Regions from separate parts of the Staphylococcus ratti genome, predicted to be linked through region 2. Evidence: riboswitches for the same ligand, from Rfam matches in the RefSeq annotation. Region 2 holds a riboswitch; each other region holds the start of a gene.
What was found. A riboswitch is a leader RNA that binds a small molecule or an ion and turns the genes downstream of it on or off. The one in region 2 is predicted to bind S-adenosylmethionine.

Region 1 (4,882 bases), 1.0 Mb from region 2:
CTCAGTTAGAGGTGCTAAAAAAAACATATTACCATATGTCGAAATGGAAAGGCACACACTTGAAAATTGCGGTAATGCCTCACACGAGACAAGATGTTTTAACGCTCTTGCACGCAGTGACAGATGCGAGTTCGGCGTTGCCACATTGGATAACAGGTATTTCGATGTCTCAACTAGGCATAATATCAAGAACTGCACAACAAACGTTTGGCGGGGCGCTAACTTACGGGGCAATAACTGAAAGCGTGGCACCAGGACAACTCGATGTAAAAACACTCAAAAGCGCAATGGCTTTGTATCAGTAATTTGAAAAGTTGTACATCGTCAGATATAATTGATAATGATTATCAACATTAAAAGGGGAAGATGACGATGGAACTTCAACACGCTATTAAATATCGAAGAAGTATTAAGAAGTTTAATAGAGATATGCATATTAATGAAGATGCGGTGAGAGAAGCAGTGGTAGAAGCAGCTAATGCGCCGAATCATGGTATGCGTGAGCCATGGCGCGTGGTCTACGTTCCAAAACATAAGTTGGGTGAAATGAGCAAAGAAGTCACACGTTATGCTTTTCCACGGGAACCAGAAAAAAAACAAAGTCATTATGACGCAGTGACCAATTTAGGGGGCTTTATTGCGCTGATTATGAAATGTGATGCACGCCAACGTGAAGAAAATGAAAATTATTTAGCGGTTGGAGCATATGCACAAAATTTATTACTTCTTTTATATGAAAAAGGTATTGGCACGTGTTGGAAAACACCTACGTATATTTTTCATCCAAAAGTGAGAAATGTTTTTGGTGTACTCCCAGATGAAAGGCTCATTGGTTTTATTTATTTAACAGATCTCGAGAGCGAAAAAGAGACAGAGGCCAAACGTAAAAATAAAGGCGTTTATACTGAATATATTTAAAAGTAAAAAAGACACGTAGATTAAATCATGATCTACGTGTCTTTTTAAGCTTTATCCTAAACTTTCAGCTAAAAATGATTCAACTTGTTCTGGAGATTTTGCATGTGCGGAATGCAGGTGGTGCAATTTCTCGCCATTTTTGAAAATAAGAATACTTGGGATGCCCATTACGTCATTTTCAATGGCTGCTTCTTCAACTTCATCACGGTTCACGACATACCAATCATATTGATTGTATTTTTGGACGATTGGGTCGACCCACATGTCCATCGCTTTACAATCGGGACACCAACTTGCTTCAAATTTTACAATCGCAATGTTGTCACCATTAATGATTTCTTTGAATCTATCCATGTTTTGAATTTTTTGCATAAGTATTTCCTCCGTTGTTCTTTTTCTTATTACAAAGTATAACGAATTTCTTATAATACGTCATATTTCATGATTTAATCAATATTAAAAATGAGCATCAACTTAAAATTAGTCTAATCTAACAAATTTTGGTATATTTGTTATAAGTCAAGCAAGGAGGTTAGAGCATGATTAAGTTTTATCAGTATCCTAATTGTACTACATGTAAAAAAGCTGCAAAATTTTTATCTGAGCATGGCGTGAGCTATGAACCAATTGATATCGTACAATTGACGCCGACAAAAGAGGAATTTAGAGAGATTGTTCAACAGTCTGGTATTGAAATTAAGAAATTATTCAATACGCATGGCGCAAAATATCGGGAATTAAAACTTAAAGATAAATTAAGTGAATTATCTGATGACGAAAAATTAGAACTTTTAGCCTCAGATGGAATGTTAGTAAAACGACCTTTAGCAATCTTAGGTGATAAAGTAACGGTCGGTTTTAATGAGCAAGTTTATCGCGATACTTGGTTATAATAAAATAGTTGATAGATAATTTGCATTGTGTCATGATTATCTTGTAAACAAATATAGGAGGGGATTCAAGTGGCAGTGCCAAGTGAATTAAAGTATTCAAAAGAACATGAATGGGTAAAAGTTGAAGGCAACATCGCAACTGTCGGTATTACAGATTTTGCACAAAACGAATTAGGAGATATCGTATTCGTTGAACTTCCAGAAGTCGATGATGAAGTAGCTGAAGGTGAAACTTTCGGTAGCGTTGAATCTGTTAAAACAGTTTCAGAATTATATTCACCAGTATCTGGCAAAATCGTAGAAATTAACGAAAACCTTGAAGATGAGCCAGAAGCTGTAAATGAATCACCATACGAAAAAGCATGGATGGTTAAAGTGGAAATAACTGACGAAAGTGAACTTGATGCGTTAATGGATGCACAAGGCTATCAAGAAATGATCGGCGAATAATAATGACGAAACTCCTAGATACTCATTGGATTATCTCGGAGTTTTTTTACACTGAATAATATCTTTTTAGAAGGTGAAGACCATGACGATGATTAACAAGATAATTGTTGTAGAAGGCAAATCTGATAAAAAAAGAGTTAACGAGGTGTTACTAGAGCCTGTCGAAATCGTTTGTACTCACGGGACGATGGGGATTGAAAAATTGGATAACATGATTGAATCATTATATGGCAAGCAAGTCTATATTCTTGTTGATGCTGATGCGGAAGGACGAAAGATTCGAAAATGGTTTCATAAGTATTTGAGTGAAAGTATTGATATCTTTGTCGATTCAACTTATAGTGAAGTGGCACGTTGCCCACGAGATTACCTCTCAAATGTATTAGGACGTCATGGGTTTAATGTTAAAAACGACTTTTATGTAAAAGGAAAGTATTCGTATCATGAATGTTTCGAAGCAATTGAACAATACATTTAAAAATAAAGATAATGAGATTCATTTAATTTTTGGTTACACACCGATGTGTGGAACATGTAAAATATCCGAGCGCATGCTAGATATTGCTAACGAAGTGGCTCAGTTACCATTAGAAAAACGAAATTTAAATTTCTATCCTGAATTTAGCCAACAATTTGAAATACAGTCTGTACCGATATTATTGATTATGAAAAACAATCAAGAACTAGAACGCATCTATGCTTTTCAATCTGTGACGTATTTGTTAGAGAAGTTAAAAAAATCTGTTGACGAAAATTGAGGGAAATGGTAAGATTTGAACAACTTAATATTCAGATAAGCTCTTATCCAGAGTGGTGGAGGGATGTGCCCTATGAAGCCCGGCAACCGTCTATGTATAGAAATGGTGCCAATTCACATAAAGTAACGATTTACTTTTGGAGATGAGAGAAATGCATCGGTATCTTTGCTTTCTCTTATTTACATAATAGGAGAAAGCTTTTTTTATTCTGATTTTTGTCATAGGACAACATATAGGGGGGAATCATATTGATCGAGCTTAAAAATATTGTTAAACGGTACGAGAGCAAATCCCAAACTGTGACAGCTGTAGATGATATCGATTTAAATATTGATAAAGGGACCATTTTTGGTATTATCGGCTTTTCTGGTGCGGGAAAAAGTACATTAATACGATTGTTTAATTATTTAGAAACGCCAACTTCTGGTGAGGTCATCATTGGTGGTGAAAATATAGGACAACTAAGTAAACGTGCACTTCGTCACAAAAGGCAAAAAGTGAGCATGATTTTTCAACATTTTAACTTATTATGGTCACGTACAGTTTTAGACAATGTGTTATTTCCGTTAGAAATTGCAGGTGTTCCAAAGAAGGAGGCAAAAACGAAAGCACTAGAACTTATAGAACGTGTCGGGTTAAAAGGGCGAGAAAAAGCATACCCTTCCGAATTGTCTGGTGGACAAAAACAGCGTGTAGGTATCGCGCGTGCATTAACGAATGACCCAGAAGTATTGCTTTGTGATGAGGCAACTAGTGCACTTGATCCACAAACAACAGATGAAATTTTAGATTTATTGCTACAACTCAAAAAAGAACAAAATTTAACGATTATTATTATTACGCATGAAATGCATGTGATTCGTCGTATTTGTGATGAAGTAGCGGTGATGGAAAGAGGGCGGATTATTGAACAAGCTGAAATAACAGAATTTTTCGAGAATCCAAAACATTCTGTCTCTAGAAGATTTGTTCAAGAAGATTTAAAGCCAAGTGCAGAATACGAGGATATTTCTGAGTTAGTAGAAATTAATGCTTCTGATAAATTAGTCAAACTTAATTTTTCAGGAGAGGCTACAACACAACCAATCGTTTCGTACATCACACGAACACATCATGTGGCAGTGAACATTTTGGAGGCGAATATTAAACATTCCAAAAAAGGGATTATAGGCTTTATTTTGTTACACCTTCAAAATGTTTCAGAGCATGAATTTGAACAATTAACACTAGAGTTAGCAGAAAAGAAAATTGAAGTTGAGGTGATAAGCCATGGGTAAAAGTTTTAGCGAAATATTGAGTGAAATGATAACGATGCCTCATATACGATGGGATGAGGTGTGGATAGCCACATACGAAACACTCTATATGACGGTGATTTCTACCATTTTTGCGTTTGTTTTTGGGCTTATCATTGGCGTGATTTTATTTTTGACATCTAAAAGTAAATCCAAAGTAGGGCGCATCTTTTACAGCATCGTTTCATTTTTTGTTAACTTATTCCGAGCGATTCCATTTATCATATTGATTTTATTGCTCATTCCTTTTACAAGTTTAGTACTTGGCACGATTAGTGGACCAACGGGCGCGTTACCAGCGTTAATTATTGGCGCTTCGCCATTTTACGGACGACTTGTTGAGATTGCATTAAAAGAGATTGATAAAGGTGTCATCGAAGCTGCTTGGTCTATGGGGGCAAACACTTGGACAGTTATTCGAAAGGTGCTCATTCCAGAGTCCCTTCCAGCGCTCGTTTCAGGTATTACTGTAACAGCTATTGCACTCGTAGGGTCAACGGCGATTGCAGGTGTAATTGGCGCAGGTGGATTAGGGAATTTAGCTTATTTAACTGGTTTTACGCGAAAT
Region 2 (4,882 bases):
GCGCATGACCCATTAAACGGCTATGTACCAGAAGGCTACACACTAGAAGAAGCAACAAAATTAAGAGAGTCAGATCCTGAACAATACGTCAAATTATCCTCAGCATCTATGAAAAAACATGTTGATGCGATGTTAAAGTTTCAAGAAAAAGGCGCGATTGCGTTTGACTATGGTAACAATATTAGACAAGTTGCTTTTGATGAAGGGTTAGAAGATGCTTTTAGCTTCCCAGGATTTGTACCGGCGTACATTCGTCCACTTTTCTGTGAAGGTAAAGGACCTTTCCGCTTTGCAGCATTATCGGGTGATCCAAAAGATATTGAGCGCGCGGACCAATTAATGCGTGAACTATTCCAGGAAGATAAAAAATTAATGCGCTGGCTTGATATGGCGAGCGAAAAAATTGCCTTCCAAGGTTTACCGTCACGTATTGCGTGGTTAGGTTATGGAGAACGTGCAAAAATGGGAGTAGCTTTAAACGATTTAGTACGTAAAGGTGAAATTTCAGCACCTATCGTTATTGGACGTGACCATTTAGATTCAGGTTCTGTTGCATCGCCAAACCGAGAAACAGAAGCGATGAAAGATGGTTCTGATGCTGTAGGAGACTGGGCGATTTTAAATGCATTAGTCAATACAGCAGCTGGTGGCTCATGGATTTCTGTACATCACGGTGGTGGCGTAGGTATGGGTTACTCTTTACACGCGGGTATGGTAGTTGTAGCTGATGGTACAGAGCGTGCTGAACGCCGTTTAAAACGTGTATTAACGACAGATCCGGGTATGGGTGTAGTGCGACATGTTGATGCAGGCTATGACATTGCAATAGAAACAGCAAAAAATAAAGGCGTCAATATTCCAATGCTAAAAGGTAAAGGTGATGAAAAATAATGAATGATTTAATAATCCAAAATATTGAAGAATTAATTTTACCGAAATCGACAGAACGTCCTTTAAAAGGTGTAGAATTAGATGAATTAAAGATTGTTAAAAATGGGACAGTTGTCATTAAAGACGGAAAAATTGTTTATTCTGGACCTTATACTGATGCATATGAAGCGCAAGAAATTATTGATGCTTCAGGAAAAGTAGTATCACCAGCTTTAGTGGATGCACATACGCATCTCGTTCATGGTGGTTCACGTGAACATGAAATGTCTTTAAAACGCCAAGGAATGTCATACTTAGATATTCTTGAACAAGGCGGTGGTATACTTTCAACTGTAAAGGCGACGCGTCAAACGAGTGAAGATGAGCTTTTTAAAAAAGCAGAACATGACTTATTAACGATGATTCACCACGGTGTATTAGCACTTGAAAGTAAGAGTGGTTATGGTTTAGATAAAGAAAATGAACTCAAACAATTAAAAGTATCACGCCGCTTACAAGAAAAGTATAACTTAGATATGCGTCATACTTTTCTTGGGCCACATGCTGTACCTAAAGAAGCTAAGTCGAATGAAGCGTTCTTAGAAGAAATGATTGAATTATTACCAGAAGTGAAAGCATACGCTGATTTTGCAGATATCTTCTGCGAAACAGGAGTGTTTACAATCGAAGAATCTAAACGTTATATGGAAGCGGCGAAAGCACAAGGTTTCCAAGTGAAAATTCATGCTGATGAAATCGATCCATTAGGCGGATTAGGCTTAGCAATTGATGAACAAGCGATTTCAGCAGATCACCTTGTCGCTTCAAGTAATGAAGATAAAGAAAAATTAAAAGATACAGATACAGTAGCGGTACTATTACCTGGAACGACTTTCTATTTAGATAAAAATGATTATGCGGATGCGCGCGGTATGTTAGATAACAACGGTGCAATTGCGGTTGCAACAGACTTTAACCCTGGAAGTTGTGTAACGAATAACTTACAAATGGTTATGGCAATAGCTGCACTCAAATTAAAATTATCACCAAATGAAATTTGGAACGCGGTCACAGTTAATGCAGCTAAAGCAATCAATGTGGATGCAGGAACAATCAATGAAGGAGACAAAGCGAATATTGTCATTTGGCATGCGCCGAACCATGAATACATTCCGTATCATTATGGTATTAATCATGTGGAAAAAGTCATTCAAGCTGGTAAAGTCATTGTGAATCGTGACTTGGCACTTCAATAGCTTCCTTCAAATCTAGTCAGCCTTGTGGGGGCAGGACAACGAAATCAATAGATTTCTGTCCTGCATCAAAAAAGAGCAATAAAGTTAAAGAGTACAGTAGCTGTCTGAATTGAAGGTGCGCTTTACAAGCTTCCTTCAAATCTAGTCAGCCTTGTGGGGGCAGGACGACGAAATCAATAGATTTCTGTCCTGCATGATAAAAAGAGCAATAAAGTTAAAGAGTACAGTAGCTGTCTGAATTGAAGGTGCGCTTTACAAGCTTCCTTCAAATCTAGTCAGCCTTGTGGGGGCAGGACGACGAAATCAAATAGATTTCTGTCCTGCATCAAAAATGTGCATTAAAGAAAAAAGCCCAGTAGCTGTCTGAATTGAAGATGCGCTTTGCAAGCTTTCTTCAATCCTAGACATCCTTGTGGGGGCAGGACGACGAAATCAATAGATTTCTGTCCTGCATCAAAAATGTGCATTAAAGAAAAAAGCCCAGTAGCTGTCTGAATTGAAGATGCGCTTTGCAAGCTTTCTTCAATCCTAGACATCCTTGTGGGGGCAGGACGACGAAATCAATAGATTTCTGTCCTGCTCCCTTAATCATTGAGGATTGACGTATCTCATATTTTCATGTAAAGTTTAACAGTAAAATTAAATATTTCATATCAAGAGAAGTGGAGGGACTGGCCCTGTGATACTTCGGCAACATGATCATGCGTGTGCCAATTCCAGAAGCTGTATGGCTGAAGATAAGAAACTCGAAAATCAATCAGGTCAAGCCTAATAGTGTTCATGCGCATGTTACACTATTAGTGTTTGACCTTAAATTTTTGGTAAGGAGATTGCAATGTCTAAAGAAATCAAAGATAAGGCTAATGGATGGGCTTTATTACCTTTAATTGTATTTATTTGTATCTTTTTAGGTGCAGGAATAATTACGAAAGACTTTACATTTATGCCATTAAATGTCGCTGCAATTGTCGGTGTAATTATTGCGTTAGTAATGAATAGAAAAGAAAAATTTACGCATAAAGTAGAGATTTTTGCGAAGCGCGCAGGACACTCAAACATTATATTAATGATGTTTATTTTCTTATTGGCAGGTGCATTCTCAAAAACAGCAGAACAAATGGGAGGCGTGGAATCCATTGTTAACTTTGGACTTTCTTTAATCCCACAAAATCTACTTGTTGTCGGTTTATTTATCATATGTATGTTTGTTTCTATATCGATGGGGACATCTGTTGGTACAGTGGCAGCAATTGCGCCAGTGGGCTTTGGTTTGAGTCAGGCAACAGATATTCCAGTCGCACTCGCTATGGCAACAGTAGTTGGCGGTGCAATGTTTGGTGACAACCTATCTATGATTTCTGATACAACCATCGCAGCTGTAAGAACACAGCGTACGCAAATGGCAGACAAGTTTAAAGTGAATTTCCGTATCGTTCTTCCAGGTGCGCTAATTACGATTATAATATTATGGGCACTAACACATGGTAGCCATATTAATCATGGTCAAAACTATGATTATGATTTCATTAAAATTATTCCATATTTGTTTGTACTTATATTAGCTGTACTAGGAATTAATGTTGTTATTGTCTTGCTCGGGGGAATACTATTATCAGGAATCATTGGACTTATTGATCATTCGTTTGATTTAGCAGGCTTTTTAAAAGCTACATCAGAAGGTATCGTGGGTATGGAAGATATTGCGATAATTGCATTGCTTATCGGTGGTATGATCGGGTTGGTTGAGCACCATGGCGGAATTCATTGGTTGTTGTACAAAATTAAAAGCAAAATCAAATCACGACGAGGTGCTGAATTTGGCATCGCTAGCTTGGTAAGTGTTGCTGATATTTCTACAGCGAACAATACGATTTCTATTATTATGTCAGGACCTCTTGCGAAAGATATCGCGGATGAGTATCAGATAGATCGTCGTAAGTCAGCGAGTATTTTAGATATTTTTGGAAGTGCTTGGCAAGGTTTTATTCCTTACAGTCCGCAACTTATTGCAGCGGCAGGTGTTGCAGGTATATCACCAGTAATGTTAGTACCTTATTCGATTTACCCAGTAATGCTTGCTATTTGTGGAATTATTGCAATCCTATTTAACTTGCCACGTTTGAAAAGTAAAAAGAATGAAGCTTAAAAGTGAGGAGAAACACTGTGAAAAACATGCAAAATGAATGGGTCGAAGTAAAAATCGTACGTTTACTTAAAACGACACCAGCGTTTGCTTATCAAGCATGGATAGATCCGGAAATGCTACGTCATTGGTTTATGACAACTTCAAGAACAAATACAAGTGTGCATAATGAAGCTGTCGAAGGCGGACATTATGAAATTATAGATCAACGTCAAGATAAGAGGGTACGTGTTAAAGGAATTTATAATAAACTTGTTTCAGGTCTAGAAATTGGTTTAACGATTCAAATGCCGGATGTAAGTGAAAAACAAGATGATATCGAAGTGTTTTTTGAAGAACGCAGTCCAGGGATTACGCAAATGACGTTCTTTTATAAGAGTGAAGTGCCTAAAGAACGACGTCTATCTCAATTGGAATATAAACAAAAAAAGAAAGAATACCATGACAAGGTTGTTCATGGCTTTGAAAATATTTTTGATGCAATGCAAAATTATATAGAAGCACAATCAACAGACTCAAATCACTAAAAAGACTAGAGGGCGCACGTAGATATTAGACGTGTGTCACTCTAGTCTTTTATTGTTATAGTTCAAAATGAAATTGGGGCAAGCTG
Region 3 (4,882 bases), 410 kb from region 2:
GGCAAATGCGAAGCGAATGAAACAAGTGAAGTTGCACTTGCACGTGAAATTTATGAAGAAACCGGCGGAAAGATCGAAGCGGCGTATTATATAGCACAGTATACAGTCACTACACAAACACGTGTGTTCACTAAAGATGTGTTTGTTTGTTATATCAATGAAATTGAGCCAAAGACAGACTATATGGAAACAGATGGGCCGATTTGTTTTGATTCAATAGACGTTATTCCATCTGATGAAAAAAGCTTTTTACTAGAGGATGAAGCGATTTTAAAATGTGTGGAAAGGATGTATCAGCTTGGATTTCATTAAGCGCAAATTAATGCCTGCAGACCTTCAAACACATAGAGTTGAAGAAGTGACATATAAAGCAGATCAGTTCAATGTTAAGGGATTATGCTTAACGCCATTTCTCCCCGTAAAGAGAATTGTAGTTTACTTGCGTGGAGGCAAAGGACAAGTTGGACGTGTACGTCTCGCTAGAATGTTGCAATTTCTTAATAAAAACACGCTTGTTTTTGCACCTTATTATCGTGGGAACAATGGCAGTGAAGGGCAGGATGATTTTGCGGGTGACGACTTAAATGATGTAACCAGTGCAATGCGTATATTGACAGCGCGTTACCCTCAAGCGTTTATCCATTTTGTTGGATTTTCTAGAGGGGGCATTCAAGGGCTTTTAACGTTTCAAAAAGTGAATGTAGACAGTTACATTATATGGGGTGGCGTTAGCGATTTACGTTTGATGTATGAGGAACGTGTCGATTTAAGAAATATATTAAGACGTATGGTAGGTCATCCAAAGAAAGCTAAAGAAGCCTATCGTCAGCGTGATGCGTTGGCACACATTCAGTCGGATGCGCCACCGATATTGATTGTCCATGGTGGTAAAGATAAGCAAGTAGGTATTCATCAAGCGTATGTTTTAGAAACGCATTTAAAAGAAGTAGGGGCCACGTATAAAACATTTTATCAAATGCAAGAAGGGCATGTCCCTAGGCCACAAGCCATGAAAGACGTTTTAAAGATTATCCAATCGTGGATGGCTAATGTTGAAGCTTATAAAAACAACGAAAAAAAGCTGTGAAGATTTCCAAATGGATTTTACTTCACAGCTTTTTTAAATTAACCTTTGAAACCGCCAGTTTCTTCTAAATGTTGCGTATCTTCTCCAAATTTTTTGAAGTTTTCTTTGAATCTTGAAACTAAATCTTTAGCTTGTGCTTCATAAGCTTTTTTGTCTGTCCAAGCATTAATCGGTTGTAGAATCGTTGTTGGGACATCTTCTACTGCTTTTGGAATGCTTAAACCAAAGATATGATCTTGTTCAAATTCTGTGTCTTTCAATTTTCCACTAATGGCATCATTAACCATTTTACGTGTATAACGCAGTTCGATACGGTTACCTACACCGTATTTTCCTCCAGTCCAACCGGTATTAACTAAGTACACATCGACTTGATGTTTATCGATTAAATCACCAAGTAAATCTGCATACACTTTTGCATTTAACGGCAAAAATGGAGCGCCAAAACATGTTGAGAAAGAAGGTTGTGGTTCAGTAATACCACGTTCTGTACCTGCGAGTTTAGATGTGAAACCACTTAAGAAATGATACATTGCTTGGTCTTTTGATAATTTTGAAATTGGAGGTAATACACCAAAAGCATCTGCAGTTAAGAAAATAATCGTATTTGGGTGAGATGCTTTAGACGGAACAACAATATTTTCAATGTGGTGAATAGGATAGGCTGCACGCGTATTTTCTGTTAACTGATTGTCATCAAAGTCAACATAACCTTGAGCATCTACTACACAGTTTTCAAGAACTGTACCATAACGGATAGCATTGAAAATTTGAGGTTCTTTTTCTTCGGACAATTGAATAGCTTTCGCATAACAACCGCCTTCAATGTTAAACACGCCATTGTCATTCCAACCATGTTCGTCATCGCCGATGAGGCGACGCTCAGGATCAGCCGATAACGTTGTTTTACCTGTTCCAGATAAACCGAAAAATAAAGCGACATCACCTTTATGACCTACGTTGGCTGAACAATGCATGCTCATAATGTCTTGTTTCGGTAATAAATAATTCATTACAGAGAAAATAGATTTTTTCATTTCACCTGCATATTCTGTACCACCGATTAAGACTGTTTTGTGTTTGAATGAAATAATCACAAAAGTTTCAGAGCGAATGCCATCTTTTTCAGGATTTGCTTTAAAAGTTGGTGCAGAAATTACAGTGAAATCAGCTTTGATTTTTGAAGCTTCTTCTTTTGAAGTAGGTTTAATAAATAAATTTTGAGCAAATAAATTATGCCATGCAAACTCATTGACGACAGTTAAATCAAGTTGTGAATCTTTGTCACTACCTGCATAACCATTGAAAACAAATATCTCATCTTTTTTATCTAAATAATCGATGACTTGATAATATAAATTTAAGAATTTTTCTTCAGAAATAGGTTGATTTACTGCTCCCCAGTCAATATCATCTTTAACTTGAGGATTATCTACAATATATTTATCTTTAGGAGAACGACCAGTATATTCCCCAGTTTTAGCATTAATCGCCCCGAGTTCTGTTAATTCAGCTTCGTCTCGTTTTAGTATCTTATTGTAGAGTTCTGTAGTTGTAAGTTGAAAATGAGATGAAGGCTTGTCAATTAATGCGTCAATTTTCTTTGTATTGAATGACATGTTTTATCCCTCCGATAGTTATTTCAGTAATGATAGTTATTTCAATAATGTAAGCCTTTACAATTCAAGAGTATAACACAATGGATAAATAATCCATACCGAAATTAGGTGATTTTGATAGAAAAATAGTAAAATAATTAGGTTGAGGAATCGTTTTTATATTTGTGTAACATGAGTTAGAAAGAGAATTGACACTACTTATAAATTTAGGTAATATGAGACTAACGGATTCTCTTATCCTGAGTGGTGGAGGGACATGGACCCAGTGAAACCCAGCAACCTCTTCTTTAATGAAGAAAGGTGCCAAACCGTTTGCAGACTGATATTGTCTGAACGATAAGAGCGAATGGACGTTTAGAGCCTTCTCTCTATGTTTATAGTGTGAGAGGCTCTTTTTTTATTAGCTCAGAAAAAGAGAGAACTTCGTAATATAAAATTTAAAGGAGCTTATTATGACTTACAATAGAAGATTATTTACATCAGAATCAGTGACTGAAGGCCACCCAGATAAAATTGCAGATCAAATTTCTGATGCAATTCTAGATGAGATACTAAAAGGTGACAAAAGTGCACGAGTGGCTTGTGAAACAACTGTAACGACTGGAATGGCATTAATTGCTGGGGAAATCTCAACTTCGACGTATGTCGACATTCCAAAAGTTGTACGCGAAACAGTTAAAGAGATTGGTTACACACGTGCAAAATATGGCTATGACTACAAAACGATGTCTGTTTTAACTGCGATTGACGAACAATCACCAGATATTGCCCAAGGTGTAGATCGTGCATTAGAATATCGTGATGACGATAATGATGAAGCATTAAATACTGGTGCAGGGGACCAAGGGTTAATGTTTGGATATGCAACAGATGAAACAGATACGTATATGCCACTTCCTATAGATTTATCTCATAAGCTAGCGAAACGCTTAACGGAAGTACGTAAAGATGGTACTTTAGAATATTTAAGACCTGACGGTAAAGTACAAGTAACGGTTGAATACGATGAGGAAAATCATCCGAAGCGTATCGATACGATTGTTATTTCGTCACAACACCATGAAGAAATCGAATTAGAAAAAATCCAAGAGGACCTAAAAAAATATGTGATTTATCCAACAGTAGATGCAAATTTAATTGATGAAGATACAAAGTTCTTTATTAATCCTACAGGACGTTTCGTTATTGGTGGACCACAAGGTGATGCTGGTTTAACAGGTCGTAAAATTATAGTGGATACGTACGGCGGTTATGCGCGTCACGGAGGCGGTGCTTTTTCTGGAAAAGATCCTACAAAGGTAGACCGTTCTGCAGCTTATGCGGCGCGTTATGTTGCTAAAAATATCGTTGCAGCTGGTTTAGCTAAAAAATGTGAAGTTCAAATTGCATATGCGATTGGCGTGGCACAGCCAGTATCTATCGCTATTGATACTTTTGGTACCGGACAAGTTTCAGAAGATAGCTTAATTGAAGCAGTGCGTACGCATTTTGATTTACGCCCAGCGGGTATCATTAAAATGTTAGATTTACAACGCCCAATCTATAAGCAAACTGCTGCATATGGACACTTTGGTCGCAATGATATTAATGTACCATGGGAAAAAACGGACAAAATCGACATTTTAAAAGAAGCGGTGGCTTCTCAAAATTAATGTTTTTTCCATAAACACTCGCGATTTTATTAGCTTTTTTATATAATGAATATAATAAAGCAAATGTAGAAAAGGTAGGTAATTGTTAATGTCACAATTGGATCCAATTCAAATTGGGTTAATCGCTGCGAGTGTCCTTGCACTCTTGTTTCTGATTTTATTTTTGTTTGCGTTACGAAGCAAAAAGAAGGTAAAAGAAACATATTCAAGTCAGTATCAATCCAAAAAAGAAAAATTAAATAATGAACATAAAGAAGAGTTAGAAAAAGCACGAATTGAAAAGAAAAAATCAGATACGCGTCATAAGGAACAATATGACACAATGTTATCTTCTAAAAATCGTGAAATTGATGCATTAAAATTATTCTCAAAAAATGATAGCGAATACATTACAGATATGCGTCTTTTAGGCATTCGAGAACGTCTTGTAAAAGAAAAACGTATTCGTCCAGAAGATATGCATATTATGGCTAACATTTTTATGCCAACAAATGATTTAGAAGATATTACGCGTATTAGCCACC

Region 1: another riboswitch for S-adenosylmethionine. It lies ahead of LN051_RS08705 (methionine ABC transporter ATP-binding protein); the one in region 2 lies ahead of LN051_RS02255 (Na+/H+ antiporter NhaC family protein).
Region 3: another riboswitch for S-adenosylmethionine. It lies ahead of metK (methionine adenosyltransferase); the one in region 2 lies ahead of LN051_RS02255 (Na+/H+ antiporter NhaC family protein).

The regions. Positions count from the first base shown of each region.
Region 1 covers NZ_CP086654.1:1,816,174-1,821,055, reverse strand. The annotation lists gene aroD (type I 3-dehydroquinate dehydratase) at 1-305, shown strand, start outside; gene LN051_RS08735 (nitroreductase family protein) at 373-918, shown strand; gene LN051_RS08730 (thioredoxin family protein) at 970-1,290, opposite strand; gene LN051_RS08725 (arsenate reductase family protein) at 1,458-1,811, shown strand; gene gcvH (glycine cleavage system protein GcvH) at 1,881-2,261, shown strand; gene LN051_RS08715 (toprim domain-containing protein) at 2,344-2,739, shown strand; gene LN051_RS08710 (thioredoxin family protein) at 2,705-3,019, shown strand; SAM riboswitch class I at 3,060-3,168, shown strand; gene LN051_RS08705 (methionine ABC transporter ATP-binding protein) at 3,268-4,296, shown strand; gene LN051_RS08700 (methionine ABC transporter permease) at 4,289-4,882, shown strand, end outside.
Region 2 covers NZ_CP086654.1:526,553-531,434, forward strand. The annotation lists gene hutU (urocanate hydratase) at 1-891, shown strand, start outside; gene hutI (imidazolonepropionase) at 891-2,126, shown strand; SAM riboswitch class I at 2,774-2,870, shown strand; gene LN051_RS02255 (Na+/H+ antiporter NhaC family protein) at 2,962-4,272, shown strand; gene LN051_RS02260 (SRPBCC family protein) at 4,299-4,796, shown strand.
Region 3 covers NZ_CP086654.1:935,854-940,735, forward strand. The annotation lists gene ytkD (RNA deprotection pyrophosphohydrolase) at 1-312, shown strand, start outside; gene LN051_RS04560 (alpha/beta hydrolase family protein) at 299-1,087, shown strand; gene pckA (phosphoenolpyruvate carboxykinase (ATP)) at 1,126-2,706, opposite strand; SAM riboswitch class I at 2,938-3,049, shown strand; gene metK (methionine adenosyltransferase) at 3,159-4,358, shown strand; gene LN051_RS04575 (nuclease-related domain-containing protein) at 4,447-4,882, shown strand, end outside.